DNA from 3 places in the Streptomyces sp. NPDC049627 genome. Region 3 is predicted to be linked to each of the others. Evidence: riboswitches for the same ligand, from Rfam matches in the RefSeq annotation. Region 3 holds a riboswitch; each other region holds the start of a gene.
What was found. Region 3 has a riboswitch for cyclic di-AMP ahead of ACIBU0_RS20345 (transglycosylase SLT domain-containing protein). Riboswitches for the same ligand answer to the same signal wherever they lie in the genome.
Positions count from the first base shown of each region.

Region 1: another riboswitch for cyclic di-AMP. It lies ahead of ACIBU0_RS05025 (M23 family metallopeptidase); the one in region 3 lies ahead of ACIBU0_RS20345 (transglycosylase SLT domain-containing protein).
Region 2: another riboswitch for cyclic di-AMP. It lies ahead of ACIBU0_RS03850 (peptidoglycan DD-metalloendopeptidase family protein); the one in region 3 lies ahead of ACIBU0_RS20345 (transglycosylase SLT domain-containing protein).

Region 1 covers NZ_JBITLW010000002.1:17,181-22,245, reverse strand. The annotation lists gene ACIBU0_RS05030 (aldo/keto reductase) at 1-446, opposite strand, end outside; gene ACIBU0_RS05025 (M23 family metallopeptidase) at 610-1,635, opposite strand; cyclic di-AMP (ydaO/yuaA leader) riboswitch at 1,647-1,804, opposite strand; tRNA gene ACIBU0_RS05020 (tRNA-Met) at 2,103-2,176, opposite strand; gene lhgO (L-2-hydroxyglutarate oxidase) at 2,330-3,538, opposite strand; gene ACIBU0_RS05010 (MFS transporter) at 3,726-5,065, opposite strand, start outside.
Region 2 covers NZ_JBITLW010000001.1:870,719-875,783, reverse strand. The annotation lists gene ACIBU0_RS03855 (alpha-galactosidase) at 1-919, shown strand, start outside; cyclic di-AMP (ydaO/yuaA leader) riboswitch at 1,227-1,384, shown strand; gene ACIBU0_RS03850 (peptidoglycan DD-metalloendopeptidase family protein) at 1,389-2,357, shown strand; gene ACIBU0_RS03845 (SGNH/GDSL hydrolase family protein) at 2,592-3,410, shown strand; gene ACIBU0_RS03840 (TetR/AcrR family transcriptional regulator) at 3,539-4,159, opposite strand; gene ACIBU0_RS03835 (Glu/Leu/Phe/Val dehydrogenase dimerization domain-containing protein) at 4,208-5,065, opposite strand, start outside.
Region 3 covers NZ_JBITLW010000007.1:160,645-165,709, reverse strand. The annotation lists gene ACIBU0_RS20355 (CHRD domain-containing protein) at 54-1,103, opposite strand; gene ACIBU0_RS20350 (polyprenyl synthetase family protein) at 1,412-2,422, opposite strand; cyclic di-AMP (ydaO/yuaA leader) riboswitch at 3,408-3,591, shown strand; gene ACIBU0_RS20345 (transglycosylase SLT domain-containing protein) at 3,597-4,328, shown strand; gene ACIBU0_RS20340 (HAD family hydrolase) at 4,389-5,065, opposite strand, start outside.

The DNA of each region.
Region 1 (5,065 bases), on a different contig from region 3:
ACCTTGCCCGCCTTCACCAGCTCGTCCAGGGCGCCGATGATCTCCTCGACCGGGACTTCAGGCTTGTCGAAGTGGGTGTAGTAGAGGTCGATGCGGTCGGTGCCGAGGCGGCGCAGGGAGGCGTCGGCGGCGGCCTTGATGTTGGCCGCGGTCAGGCCCTGGAAGTCTGGGTGCTGGCTGACCTTCGTGGCGATGAGGACGTCGTCCCGGTTGCCGCGTGCCCGCACCCACTTGCCGATGATCGTCTCGGACTCGCCGCCCACGTTGCCCTCGGCCCACGCCGAGTACGAGTCGGCCGTGTCGATGAAGTTGCCGCCCGCCGCCGTGTAGGCGTCGAGGACGGCGAAGGACTGGGCCTCGTCGGCGGTCCAGCCGAAGACGTTGCCGCCGAGGGCGAGCGGGGAGACCTCGAGGTCGGAGGAGCCGAGCTTGCGAAGAGAAGTCATGCTCGGCATCAACGCCCTTGACGGAGGCCGGTCTTCCGGCACGCCCGCAAATTTCCCGTAAACAAGCGGACCCCGGCGATCCGGAAACCGGCAGCCCTGACGTGGGGGGTAGGCGTCAGGACCGCCGGTGGATCAGGGCCGGGGTGTCAGAAGCGGGAGAACCTCAGGGCGTGAGGCCCTTGCTCTGCAGCCACGCCATCGGGTCGATGCCGTTCGCGTTCCCGTCGGGGTGCACCTCGAGGTGGAGGTGGGCGCCGGTCACGTTGCCGGTGGCGCCGACGCGGCCGATGACGTCGCCCGTGTTGACCTTCTGGCCCACGCTGACGCTGATCGACGACTGGTGCGCGAACCAGAGCTCGGTGCCGTCGTCGAGGGTGATCTCCGTCTTGTAGCCGTACGAGCCGTCCCAGCCGGCGAAGGTGACCGTGCCGGAGTGGATCGCCTTGATCAGCGTGCCGGTGGGGGCGGCGAAGTCGAGGCCGGTGTGGTAGCCGGAGGACCAGTAGGCGCCGGCCTGACCGAAGGTCGAGGTGATGGTGTACGAGGAGGTCGGCAGCGTGTACTGCTTGGCCAGCTCGGCGAGACGCTCGGCCTCGGCCTTCTTGCGGGCCTCCTCCTCGGCCTCGGCCTTCGCGGCGGCGGCCTTGGCCTCCGCCTCCTTCTCCGCCTTGGCGGCCGCGGCGGAGGCCTCCTTCTCGGCGGCGGCGATCGCCTCGGCGGCGGCCTTGTTCTCGATCTGGTCCTGCTGCTGCTCGACCTGGGCGATGATCCGGGCCCGCAGCGCCTCACCGGCGTCGCTCGTGCCCTGGGTGGTCTCCTCGGTCGCCTCGCCGCCCATGGTGCTCAGCGCGCTCGCGGTGTCCTCGGGGGCGGAGGAGTCGTCGGAGATCAGGGGCAGGTCGGGGATGGAGATGGCGACCGGCGGCTTGCCGCTCTGCGCGCTGGCCATGCCGCCCGCGCCGACGGCGGCTATGACACCGACGCCGAGAACCGTGGAGCTGCGCGCGAGTCCCCCGCCGCGCTGCTTGGCGACGCGATGCCTGCCGCGTACCGGACGAATGGACTCCGCGGTGGGGTTCCACTCCTCGTACGGGCCCTCGTCGGTGCGGTAGCGGTCGTAGCCGAAGGTGTCGGTGCTGCGCTGGCTCGGCACGAACGGGGCTTGCGTAGCAGGCCTGTTGGACGCCACGTGGGCGTACTCCTTTCCTTCCTTCTCGCCTACCGGGTTAGCTGACGGGTTCGGAGCAGGAAGGTCTCCTACGCGCGTATACCGTCCGTGACTTCACGGCGGAATCCGCGCGATTCACCCCAGGGTGGTGGTTCCCCGGCTCCCTTGCGGGATTCGGCGCGTGCGCACGGAGCCGCCTCTTGTGACGGCTGGGACGACCGCGCTGCGTTATCGAACGTTAATAGACGCGAGGTGCGGATTCCAAGCTGTTCCGCTTGATCATTAACTATTTTCGACGGGACTTAGGGGTCATGAGCGGCCTAAATCGGGCGAGTTGGCCGGGCCTCAGGGAGCGCACAGGTATTGACGGTATGTCAGTTGTTATGCGGAGGGCGGTCGCCCGATCACCGTTGGTGACAAGGTCCGCGGTGAGGGGAAAACACTCAGGGCCGGAACTGAACTGATCAGTTCCGGCCCTGAGCCTTCAGTAGCGGGGACAGGATTTGAACCTGCGACCTCTGGGTTATGAGCCCAGCGAGCTACCGAGCTGCTCCACCCCGCGTCGGTGACTCCATAGTACGCCATCCGCAGGACCAGAAGCACACGGCTTTCTCCGGCCGGCCTCTGACCAGCACTGCAGGGCACTCCACTCCTCGACGCCGGCCCGGGCATCCCAGCCCGTCCGGCGTTTCCCGGCACCCTCGGAGCACCCCGCTCAAGCCGCCTCCAGCACCGCCAGCGCCCGCCGAGCCACCTCCCGCCCGATCGGCAGAGAAGCCGTGGCCGCCGGACTCGGCGCATTCAGCACATGCACCGCCCGCGCCCCCTCCCTGATCAGGAAGTCGTCCACCAGCGACCCGTCCCGCAACACCGCCTGCGCCCGCACCCCCGCCGCCGCAGGCACCAGATCATCGGACGTCACCGCGGGCAACAACCTCCGCACCGCCTCCGTGAAGGCCCCCTTGGACACCGACCGCCGCAGCTCCCCGGCCCCGTACCGCCAGTGCTGCGCCGCCATCCGCCACACCCCGGGCCAGGCCACGGTCGTGCCGACCTCCCGCGGCCGTACGACACCCCACCGGTACCCCTCCCGGGCCAGCGCAGGCACCGCGTTGGGTCCGATGTGCACATCCCCGTCGATCCCGCGCGTGAGATGCACCCCGAGGAACGGGAACGCCGGATCCGGCACCGGATACACCAGCCCCCGCACCAGCCCGGGCCGCGCCAGCGAGTAGTACTCGCCCCGGAACGGCACGATCCGCACGCCTGGCTCGTCCCCCGTCAACCGGGCCACCTCGTCGCAGTACAGCCCGGCGCAGTTCACCAGCACCCGCCCCCGCACCACGTCCCCGCGCGTGGTCCGTACGGCGACCCCCAGCTCCGCCCGCCGGTCGATCCGCTCGACCTCCGCGCCGTACCGGATCTCCGCCCCCGACGCCTCGGCCAGCTGCCGGGCGACGCCGACGAAGTCGCACACGCCCGTCGTCCCGACGTGTATGGCCGCGAGACCCCGCACCTCGGGCTCGTACTCCGCGATCTGCGTGGCGCCCAGCTCCCGTACCGGAATCCCGTTCTCCCGGCCGCGCTGCACCAGCGCGTGCAGCCGTGGCAGCTCATCGCGCTCCGTCGCGACGATCAGCTTGCCGGTGACGGCGTGCGCGACGCCGTACTCCGCGCAGAACTTGACCATCTCGGCGGCGCCCCGCACCGCGTACCGTGCCTTCAGCGACCCCGGCCGGTAATAGATCCCGCTGTGGATGACTCCGCTGTTGCGCCCCGTCTGGTGCCGGGCGGGCCCCGGCTCCTTCTCCAGCACGGTCACCCGCGTCCCCGGCGTGGCACGCGTGATCGCATACGCCGTGGACAGCCCGACGATCCCCCCGCCGATCACGAGCACATCACAGTCGTAGCCGACAGACCGCACCTGCCCTGCCACCTGCACCACCTCCGGCTTCGATAGTGCACTGCGCCACTGACAACGCGTTCAAACCAGGGGGACTGCCACGCCTTGAAGGGGCGCGAGGAACTGCGCGACAAGCCACAGGCTGCCGGCAGCCGCCGATCCACAGCACCAGGCGGACGCGAAGGCACCCTGCCCCCGAAGCGGAGCGCTACGCCGGAGCCATCAGCAGCGGCCGAGCGCGCTCCCGCAACTCCACCACCCGCGGCTCATCCCCATACGGCTCCAGCCGATGCAGAAGATCCTTCACATACTCGGTGGTGCGAGCCGACGATATGCGCCCCGCGACCTCCACCGCCCGTACGCCCTGCTCGCACGCCGCATCGAGATTGCCCGACTCGAGCTCGGCGACCGCCGAGACGACGAGCCGCAGCCCGTGCGAGCGTACGAACTCCTCCGTCGGCTTGGACAGGGCCTGCTCGGTGAACCGCCGTACCTGGCGCGGTGCCTTCAGGTCCCGGTAGCACTCCGCGGCGTCGGCGGCGAAGCGGTCGTAGGAGTAGAACCCGAGCCAGGAGGGATCGTTGTCGCCCTCCCTGGACCGTTCGAGCCAGCCCTCCGCCGCCTTCAGCGCCGCTCCTGCCGCCTGTGCGTCACCCGCGCGTGCGTGCGCGCGTGCCTCGACGAGCCGGAAGAAGCTCATGGTGCGGGCCGTGGCGAGGCCCCGGTTGCGCTCCAGGGCCGCCTGGGCGAGGTCGACGCCCTCGTCGCCGAAGCCCCGGTAGGTCGCCTGGAGCGACATCGACGCCAGGACGTACCCGCCGAGGGGTACGTCGGCCGCCGCGCGCGCGAGCCGCAGCGCCTGGATGTAGTACCGCTGGGCGGCCTCCTGCTGCCCGGTGTCGAAGGCCATCCACCCGGCGAGACGCGTGAGTTCGGCGGAGGCGCCGAACAGCGCCCGGCCCACCTCGTCGGAGTACGAGCCCAGCAGCAGCGGAGCCGCCTCCACGCGTAAGCACTCGGGCACCATGGACGAACGCCAGTCGCCGCCTCCGTACTTGGAGTCCCAGCGCCTGGCGTCCTCGGCGGCCTCCCGCAGCTTCTGCACATCGCTGTGGCCGACTTTGAGCGGTGCGCCGGAGCCCTCGGAGGTGCTCGCCTCGCGCGCCACCGAACTGTCGGCCGGGGTTATCAGCCACCGTGAGGCAGGCGTTGCGTATGCGCTTACTGCGAACGAACCGGCCAGCGACTGCCAGATGCCGCCGGCGCCGGCGCGGCGCCCGGCGAGGTCGAGACGGTAGAGCTCCGTCGCCGACTTCACCGCCTGTCCGACGTCCCGGGGGAAGGCGAGGCCCACTTCGGGTGCGGGGTCCGCGTCCGCCAGGCCGATCTCGTGGAGCGGCACCGGGCGGCCGAGCTTCTGGCCGATGGCGGCGGCGATGAGGTGGGGCGCGGCACCCTGCGGCACCATGCCTTTCGACACCCAGCGCGCCACCGACGTCTTGTCGTAGCGAAGAGTCAGTCCCCGCTGAGCGCCAAGGTCGTTGACGC
Region 2 (5,065 bases), on a different contig from region 3:
TCCGGACAGCGAGCTGTACCGGGCCCACCCGGACTGGGTGCAGCACCAGACCGGACGAAAGCGGACGGAGTTCCGCAATCAGCTCGTACTGAACCTCGCGCGCGAAGACGTCCAGGAGTACCTCTGGAACCAGCTGGACGGGCTCCTCTCCAGTGCCCCGATCGACTACGTGAAGTGGGACTTCAACCGCTGCTTCACCGACGCGGGCTGGCCCGGCGAGCCGTACCCGCAGCGGCTCTGGGTGGACCACGTGCGCGCCTTCTACGCCCTCCTGGACCGGCTGCGCGCCGCTCACCCGGGCGTCGCCTTCGAGTCCTGCTCGGGAGGTGGCGGCCGGATCGACCTGGGCGTGCTGAGCCGTACCGACCAGGTGTGGACGTCCGACAACACCGACCCGCTCGACCGGCTCGCGATCCAGCACGGCTTCAGCCAGATCCATCCGGCGCGGGTCATGGCCGCGTGGGTCACCGACAGTCCGAACACCCAGCTCAACGGCCGGATCAGCTCGCTGCGGTTCCGGTTCGTGAGTGCGATGGCGGGCGTGCTCGGCGTCGGCGGCGACCTCGCGCAGTGGACGGAGGCGGAGCTCGCCGAGGCGCGGGAGTGGGTGGAGCTCTACAAGGAGATCCGGCCCCTCGTGCAGCGCGGGGACCTGTACCGGCTGCGGCCTCCGCGGGGCGGACTGAGCGCGGTGCAGTACGTGCACGGCGACGAGGCCGTCGTCCTCGCCTGGCTCCAGGCGCAGAGCCACGGCGAGGCCGTCCCGGCGCTGCGACTGCGCGGGCTCGACCCGACAGCGTCGTACGAATGCCGCGAAACGGGCGAAGTTCACCGAGGTGCCGTATTGGTGCATCACGGACTGCGCACCGGATTGCGCGGTGACCTTGATGCGACGGTTATCCGACTGCGCCGCATCTAGCGGTTCTGTCCGAATTGACGCCTTCATTCCAACTCGCTCTGACCCAAGGGGAGCTGGAGCGGTGTCACGTGAGGAGCGTCATATTCGTGACCGAGCGTCGCCCGTCATGTTCACGTAATTCGCGTGATTTTCAAGGGGCTTTGTGTCGGGCGACGCGTCCATAATTCACTCAGGGTGACCGGTAATTCCCGCAAGGGATCAACAGGAACGCATTCGGGCGGAACCTCTCACTTGTTCCTGTGCGTCTTCCTCGCTTACGTTCGCCACCAATCCGGACGGACGCCGAATCCTGCCGCCGACCGGAGCCCGCACCGACTCACCCGACCATGGCAGGAGCGGGGGACCCACAGGTAGAACCGCCTGTTCCGGTCTCCGGAACAGGCTAGGGGTAAAGCCGCGTTCGGCGCGGCCGGGCATCTCCAGCCCGCACCCGACAGCTCACCTCGCAGGCGCCGGAGAGGAATTCGCCATGCCCGCGAAGGGTAAGCACCGCCGCCCGAAGTCCCCGCGCCTCACCCGCTCCATCGCCGTCGCCGGAACCGGCGGCGCCGCTCTCGCCCTCCCGCTCTTCGGGGCCACCGGCGCCCACGCCGCTCCCGCGCAGTCCACTTCGGAAAAGGCCGTTCAGTCCCTTCCGGTCGCAGAGAAGAAGCTTGCCGAAAAGAAGGCCGCCGACAAGAAGGATGCCGCGCGGAAGGCGGGCGTGCGGACCTATTCGGTGAAGGTCGGCGACTACCTTTCGAAGATCGCCGAGGAGCAGGATGTCAGCGGCGGCTGGCACCGGCTCTACGCCGACAACCGCGAGGCCGTCGGCGAGAACCCGTCGCTGATCCACCCCGGTCTGAAGCTCGCGATCGGCGGCAAGAAGGCCACGACGAGCGCCCCCAAGTCGTCCCAGTCGTCCCACTCTTCGTCTTCCTCGTCCCCGAAGTCGACCTCGAAGTCGTCGTCGGACCCGTCCGCCGCGAAGTCCTCCGCCCCGACGGCGAACAAGGCCGCCGGGAGCGCCGACACCGCCACTGCCGTCGGCGGCTTCACCGCGCCCGTCTCCGCGGCCTCCGTCGCCACCGCGTACAAGGTGCCGGGCAGCATGTGGTCGAGCGGCTACCACACCGGCGTCGACTTCTTCGCCGCCACCGGCACCCCGCTGAAGGCCGTCGGTGCGGGCACCGTCGTCTCCGCCGGCTGGGGCGGCGCGTACGGCAACCAGGTCGTCATCCGGCTCGCCGACGGCTACTACGCCCAGTACGGCCACCTGTCCTCGCTCTCCGTCTCGGCCGGCCAGAGCGTGACCGCGGGGCAGCAGATAGGCCTCTCCGGCGCCACGGGCAATGTGACCGGCCCGCACCTGCACTTCGAGATCCGCACCACGCCGGACTACGGCTCGGACGTGGACCCGGTCGCCTACCTCCGCTCCAAGGGCGTCGGGATCGGCTGACCCCCGCCGACACCTCTCCTGACACGCCACCGAAGGCCGGACCCCGATCCCCGGGTCCGGCCTTCGGCGTGTCGCCTTCGGTCTGTCGCCTTCGGTGTGGCGGTTGAGCCCACAACGCCCCTGATCGGAGGCTTATTCCAGGCTTGGTCAACACTTTAGGAGTGGCTTATCTCACCGCGCGTCAACCCCTCCTTACGGTCGCGTAGGTCACATTCGAAGGTGGATCATGCCGGTGTGGCAGGCGATTCGAAGAGTGACAGCAGAGCAGAGATCGGGTCGTACGTCGCGGTGGGGGACAGCTTCACCGAGGGCGTCGGCGACCCCGGCCCCGACGGGGCGTTCGTCGGCTGGGCCGACCGGTTCGCGGTACTCCTCGCGGACCGGCGGCCCGAGGGCGACTTCAAGTACACCAATCTCGCCGTGCGCGGCAAACTGCTCGACCAGATCGTCGAGGACCAGCTCCCGAAGGCCGTCGAACTGGCCCCGGACCTGGTCTCGTTCTGTGCGGGCGGCAACGACATCATCCGACCCGGAACCGATCCCGACGAGGTGGCCGAGCGCTTCGAGAGGGCGATCGTCCGGCTCACCTCCGCCGTCGGCACCGTCATGGTGACGACCGGCTTCGACACCCGTGGCGTGCCCGTGCTGAAGCATCTGCGCGGCAAGATCGCCACGTACAACGGTCATGTGCGGGCCATTGCCGACCGGTACGACTGCCCGGTGCTGGACCTGTGGTCCCTGAAGACCGTCCAGGACCGCCGGGCCTGGGACGACGACCGGCTCCATCTGTCTCCCGAGGGGCACACGCGCGTGGCGCTGCGCGCAGGCCAGGTGCTCGGCCTGGAGGTCCCGGCCGACCCCGACCAGCCCTGGCCGCCGCTCCCGCCCCGCGGCACCCTCGAGATCCGCCGGGACGACGTCCACTGGGCACGCGAGTACCTGGTGCCGTGGATCGGGCGGCGTCTGCGGGGGGAGTCGTCGGGCGACCATGTGACGGCCAAGGGCGCGCTGTCGCCGGACGACATCAAGATGCGGATCGAATCGGTGGCTTGAGCCGGAGTTTCGGCGGTGTGGGCCGTGTCCTGTTCGAGGGGGCGCGGCCCCCACGGCTGTCGTGGCCGTGGTGAACCGGACGAGGTTGTCGTGGTCGTGGTGAACCGGGTGCCCGGCGATCGGCGACTTCACCGCCCCGAGGCGGTCAACGCTTCCCGTTCCAGCCCCAGTTCGCGGGCGAGCGCCTCGTCCACCCACTCCTGGGCACGCGCGCGTGACACCGCGCCCGGGTACGAGGTCAGCTGTACGGCGAGCCCGTCGAGGAGAGCCGTGAGCCGTAGGGCCGTGCCGGTGGGGTCGGGGCAGCGGAACTCGTCCGCGGCCACGCCCTGCGCGATGACCTCGGCGAGGGCGGCCTTCCACTGCCGGTCCAGTTCCCGTGTGACCTGCTGCAGCGCCGGCTCGCGCAGCGCGGCCGCCCAGCCCTCGATCCACAGCCGCCAGCCCTTGGCCTGTCCGGTCGGCGCGTACCAGCGCACCGCCGCCCGCAGCCGTCGCAGTGCCGTCGTGCGGCGGCCGAGCAGCCTGCGCAGATGGGCCAGGTCGCCCTCGGCCGCATGGGCGAACGCCGCCGCGACCAGCTTCTCCTTCGAGGCGAAGTGATAGAGCACCAGCGCGTTGCTCACTCCGAGCGCCGAGGCCACATCGGCGATCCGGACCGCGGCCACGCCCCGTGCCTCTATCTGCTCCACGGCGGCCCGCAGCAACTCCTCACGCCGCTCCGCCACGCTCAACCGCACTCTCGCCACTCGGTCACCCTAGGCCTTGCCGGCAGGTTCCCGCGTGTGGTGACGGTGTCACCGGTGCCACCCGAACCGCTCGGCGATGACCGGCAGCCGGTCCGCCGCGATGGCGTGCGCGGCGGCCCGGGGCGTCGTTCCGTCGGCCTCGGCGCGGGCGAGCGTGCGGTCGGTCAGGGCGCGCATCGAGCGCCGCGTGTGGGCGAAGGCCTCGTCCGCGTCCGCACCGATGTCGCCGAACAGCGTCCACCACCACCAGGCGTTCGTGGCCGAGTTGACCACGACGTCCGGCAGCACCGTGACGCCCCGCGCGGCCAGCAGCTCCTCCGCCTCGGGCCGTACGGGCATGTTGGCCGCCTCGGCGATCCAACGAGCCGTGATCCGCCCCTGGTTCGTGGCGTCGATCGCGTACGACACGGCCGCCGGCACCAGCACCTCCGCCTCGGCCGACAGCCAGGCCTCGCCCGGCAGTTCGCGGTCGCCGGGGCGCAGCGCGGCGCGGTCGACCGTGCCGTACGCGTCCCGTGCCGCGAGCAGCGCCTCGATGTCGAGGCCCGCCGGATTGGCGATCGTGCCCTTGATGTCGGCGACGGCCACGACGGTGAGCCCCGCGCGCGTGAGGAAGCGGGCCGTGGCACCGCCCATGGTCCCGAGACCCTGCACGGCGACGCGGGTCCTCCAGTACGGCACCTCCGCCCGGTCCAGGGCAGTGAGCACCGACTCGGCGACCCCGCAGCCGCCGACCAGCTCGTCCAGCCCGATGCCGTCCACCTCGACCGCGAAGGCGTCCGCGAGCCGCCGCCGGGCGCCGGCCTCGTCGTCGAGCAGCGGATACACCGCCTGGACGGACGAGACGAGGCCTGCCTCGGCCGCCGCCCGGTCGACCACGTCCTGGGAGAGGCCCAGGTCCTCGCC
Region 3 (5,065 bases):
CGGTGCGGGAGACGCCGCCTGATGGCTCCGCCAAGGGGGGCGGCTGCCGCGGACTAGCCGTTGATGAACACGTAGTCGGCCTGGTACGGCACGCCGACGACGGCGCCGGGCGTGCACGAGCCGGCCGGGGCCACGCCGCCGACGGTGTTCAGACGCAGGATCTCGGCGGTGTCGGCGAGCAGGCCGTGGTGCTTGCCGGACTGAGTGGCCTTCAGATCGAGCTCGGGGATGTTCCCGTTCCCGTTCGGGGTCCTGGAGATGACGGATCCCGTCACCGCGCTCCCGTCCCGCGCGATCCACTGCGGCGTACCGGAGTTGGGTGCGACGAAGGAGTGCGCGATACGGCCGCCGAGTACGGCGCTGACGTCCCGCTGGGCGAAGGCGTACCCGCCGCCCTCGGCCGGCTTGCACTCGTAGATCTGCTTGCCCTTGATGACGGACGCCTGGAAGTTGTCGAGCGCGTCGCGGAAGTCGAACCGGGCGACGGTGACCTTGTGGAGCTGGCCGCGTACGGCACCGCCCGGGAACTCGGCGGTGTGGAGGTTGGCGTAGAACGAATTCGGGTCGGTCTTCAGGGCGTTGAGAAGGGCGGAGTCCTTCACGGTGACGGTGCCGGTGAGGCTGTGGCCGTTGCCCTTGCCCTTGCCTTGGCTCTGGCTCTCGCCGAGGAGGCCACCGAAGTCGACCTTGATGCCGCCATTGGTGCCCTTGGCGCCCTGGTGGATGTGGAGGGCGGTCGGCCTGCCAGTGCCGCGCCAGGTGACGGCGACGGACACCTTGTCGCCCTTGACCTTCACGAACTGCAGGGCGGCCCCGTCCTTGTCGCCCACGGCGGGCCCACCCGTGACGGGCACCTCGTTCGCTCCGCGAAGGCTTGCGGCGAGGAGGGTTCCCTCGGTGCCGCCACTGACGGTCCCACCACTGGCGGCCCCACTCCGGCTGACGATCCCCTGCGCGTCGCCTCCGGCATGACCCGCGTGGTCAGCGCGGTCGCCTCCGGCGGCAAAGGCAGGAATCACCGCAGCGGCAACCCCACTGGCGGCGGCCACCGCGACAGCGGTGACGATCAGGCTCGTACGGCGCTTCGAAAACGTCGTTTTCATGCCCATGATGCTGTTGTCTCCCCGTAGTGCAGCTGACGCCCCCTGCGTCAGCTTCTGGGCATGAATACGGAGACGATCTCAGTTTGGACTCAGTCCAGTCTTGTGATGCGCATCACATGCCACGCTTAGACGCGTAGGAGGCTCCGCTTCTCGGCGCCGGTCCACGTCTTTCAGCCCGTCCGGCGTTTGAGGACGAGGCCCGTTCGGGGCCGAAGCGGGGGTCCAGGGGGCAGCAGCCCCCTGGCGGGGTCGAAGGGGCGGAGCCCCTTCAAGGATGGGACGGGTAGGGGCGGCGGGGGCGAACCCCCTCACCCGGCCCGATGCACCACGGCGTCGCACAACTCCATCAACGCAGCCTTGGCACCGATGTCCGCCAACGGCGCCAACGCAGCCCGCGCATCCTCCGCATACCGCACCGTGTCCCGCCGAGCCTGCTCCAACGCCGGATGCACCCGCAACGCAGCCAACGCCTCCGCATGCCGCGCGTCATCGCTCAGATCCGAGTCCAGCAGCTCGCACAGCGCGGCATCCTCCGCCAGCCCCAACCGCTCGGCCCGCTCCCGCAACCGCAGCACCGGCAGCGTAGGAATGCCCTCCCGGAGATCCGTCCCCGGCGTCTTCCCGGACTCATGGGAGTCACTCGCGATGTCCAGCACGTCATCCGCCAGCTGGAAGGCCACCCCGAGCCGCTCCCCGTACTGGGTCAGCACATCGACCACCGTCTCGTCGGCGCCCGACATCATCGCCCCGAACCGGCACGACACCGCCACCAGCGACCCGGTCTTCCCGCTCAGCACGTCCAGGTAGTGCTCCACGGGATCCCGCCCGTCCTGCGGTCCCGCCGTCTCCAGGATCTGCCCGGTGACCAGCCGCTCGAACGCCTCGGCCTGCACCCGCACCGCCTCCGGCCCGAGGTCGGCGAGGATGTGCGAGGCCCGCGCGAAGAGGAAATCCCCGGTCAGGACGGCGACCGAGTTACCCCAGCGGGCGTTGGCGCTCTCGACACCGCGCCGCACCGCAGCCTCGTCCATCACGTCGTCGTGGTACAGCGTCGCCAGATGGGTCAGCTCCACCACCACCGCCGACGGCACGACCCCCGGCGCATACGGGTCCCCGAACTGGGCCGCGAGCATCACGAGCAACGGCCGGAACCGCTTTCCGCCCGCTCGCACCAGGTGCTGGGCGGCCTCGGTGATGAAGGGGACCTCACTCTTGGTGGCTTCGAGCAATCCCTCCTCGACAGCCGCCAATCCGGCCTGGACATCGGCTTCCAGAGCCTGGTCCCGCACGCTCAGCCCGAACGGCCCGACGACGGTCACGAGGGGTCTCCTGTCTGCTGGTGTCTACTGGCGGTTACACGGTTTGTCGATAGGTCGCTGCCATCACTCAAGTCAGCGTATCCGGTCACGTTTCGATCACCGATGCCGCCCACCCGTCCACCACGGGCGGTATCGGATCACGACCGGTATGTTTTTGATCACCTGATAAGGCCGGACATCCATCGACTTATAGGGAAGTACCCGCCTGTATCCCGACTCGACGTCATCATCGAGCCAGGCAGCGACCCTCCGCCCCGCGACATCCGCACCTCCCCCGACCGGCCCAGAGGCACGCTCGCCCGCACCCTCCAGCCACATCTCGCGGACACACCCGTTCGGGCGACATGGGCATGCCACCAGGAGCCGCGACGGCCAGCCGTAGTCCCCTTCCGATGCGGCCTCGCCACCTCACCAGACCGCACCCCTCACACTCGAGCCACTCACCGCGATCACCACGATCACTGCGATCACCGCGATGACCGCGATGACCGCGGCCGGTAGCCGGCGCCACGGACGATCACCATGACAACGACGCGCACTCCGCGAGAGGTTCCATCCTTCGCGGCCGACATGCGCCATCGACGCACTTCGCCTTCGAAGTGAGCGAGAACGCGGGGGCGTTGGGCACTCCCGGGCGGGGTGACCCGCAAGCGACACAAAGAGGAGCCTTTCCGCCCCACACGGGAGAAACGGACTCTACGGACAGCCATTTAACGGCGAGTTGGACTCATTGCCCGATTTGCCACTCTTGTGGATGCAAGTGAGTTGAGTCACGCGACCACCCCCACGCCTCCCACGTGGCACATCCCGTCTCCCCTTACCTCAAACGCAAGTTGAGTCTTGGCAACCGCAAAGGATCAAGCACCCCATACCCACCAGACCATGGTCAACCGGCACGACAGGCGACGTTGGCACTTGTTCCGGGCATGTGCTCTCGCATACGTTCCCGCTCAGCCGGGCGGACGCCGAATCCTGCCGCCGCCCGAGTCATCCACCGACGCACTCACACACGCACGGCAGGAGCGGGGGACCCAGGTAAGTCGCCGAACCGGCCGCCTTGATGGCGCACCGGCGCGGCTCGGGGTGAAGTCGCGCTGCCGCAGGGCGGCGCGGCCGGGCATCTCCCGCCCGAACCCGACAGCTCACCTCGCAGGCGTCGGAGAGGAACAGCGCCATGGCCCGAGGCAAGCACCGCCGCCCCCGCACCAACCCGCTCACCCGACACGTCGTCGCCGCCGGAACCGGCACCGCCGCTCTCGCCCTCCCGCTCCTGAGCGCGACCACCGCGGGCGCCGCAGAGCCCGCCCAGGCCCCCGCCGTGGCGAAGACCGGCTCCATCACGTACACCACGAAGAAGGGCGACTCGCTCTACGGGATCGCGGACCGCTACGACGCACAGGGCGGCTGGCGACAGCTCTACAAGGACAACCGCAAGGCCGTCGGCGACAACCCCCGGTTGATCCACCCGGGCCTCGACCTGAAGGTCCGGGCGACGAAGAAGGCGAGCACGACGGCCGGCAAGGCTTCCGCGCCCGTCAAGAAGTCGTCCGTGGCCCACGCCACCCAGTCCTCCGTGAAGACGTACCCGAACAACCTGGACGGCTGGATCCGTAACGCACTGGACATCATGTCCCAGAACGGAATTCCCGGGTCTTACGACGGTATTTACCGCAATGTCATGCGCGAGTCGTCCGGCAACCCCACCGCCATGAACGGCTGGGACTCCAACGCCGCCGCGGGCACTCCGTCCAAGGGCCTCCTGCAGGTCATCGACCCGACGTTCGCCGCCTACCACGTACCGGGCACGGTGTACGACCCGTTCGACCCGGTCGCGAACATCGTGGCCGCTTGCAACTACGCGGCCGCGCGGTACGGCTCGATCGACAACGTGAACGGCCCCTACTAGGCCGACATCGGGCCAACAGCCCAAGTACCCGAAGAACCAGCCTTTCCGTCCAAAAGGCCCTTAGTGGCCGAAATCGGCCATACTGCCCATGAACAGTCTCTCGAGGACGACGGCGATGCCGTCGTCCTCGTTCGACAGGGTGATCTCGTCGGCGACCGCCTTGAGTTCGGGATGGGCGTTGGCCATGGCGACCCCGCGGGCGGCCCAGTCGAACATGGGGATGTCGTTGGGCATGTCACCGAAGGCGATGGTCTCCTGCGGGCCGAGACCGAGATGTTCGGCGGCGAGCGCGAGACCGGTCGCCTTGGTGATGCCGCATGGCTGGAGTTCGACGGTCCCGGGCCCCGACATGGTGACGGTGGCGAGGGAGCCGACCACCGAACGCGCCGTCGCCGCCAACTCGTCGTCCGACAGGCTGGGATGACGCAGCAGTACCTTGCTGATCGGCTCGCACCACAGGTCGTCGCGGTGCCGGACACGTACGGCGGGCAGGGTGGGGTGGGGCATCAGGTACCCGGGCTCGATGAGCGTGAGCCCGTCGACACCGTCCTGGTCGACGGCCGCGTACACCTGCCCGACCTCTGCCTCGATCTTGCCGAGCGCGGTCTCCGCCAACTCCCGGTCCAGGGTGACGGACCACAGCAGACCGTCCGCGCCGGCGTCGTACAACTGCGCGCCCTGTCCGCACACCGCGAGCCCCCCGCTGCCCAGTTCGTCGAGGAGCGGCCGCACTCTGG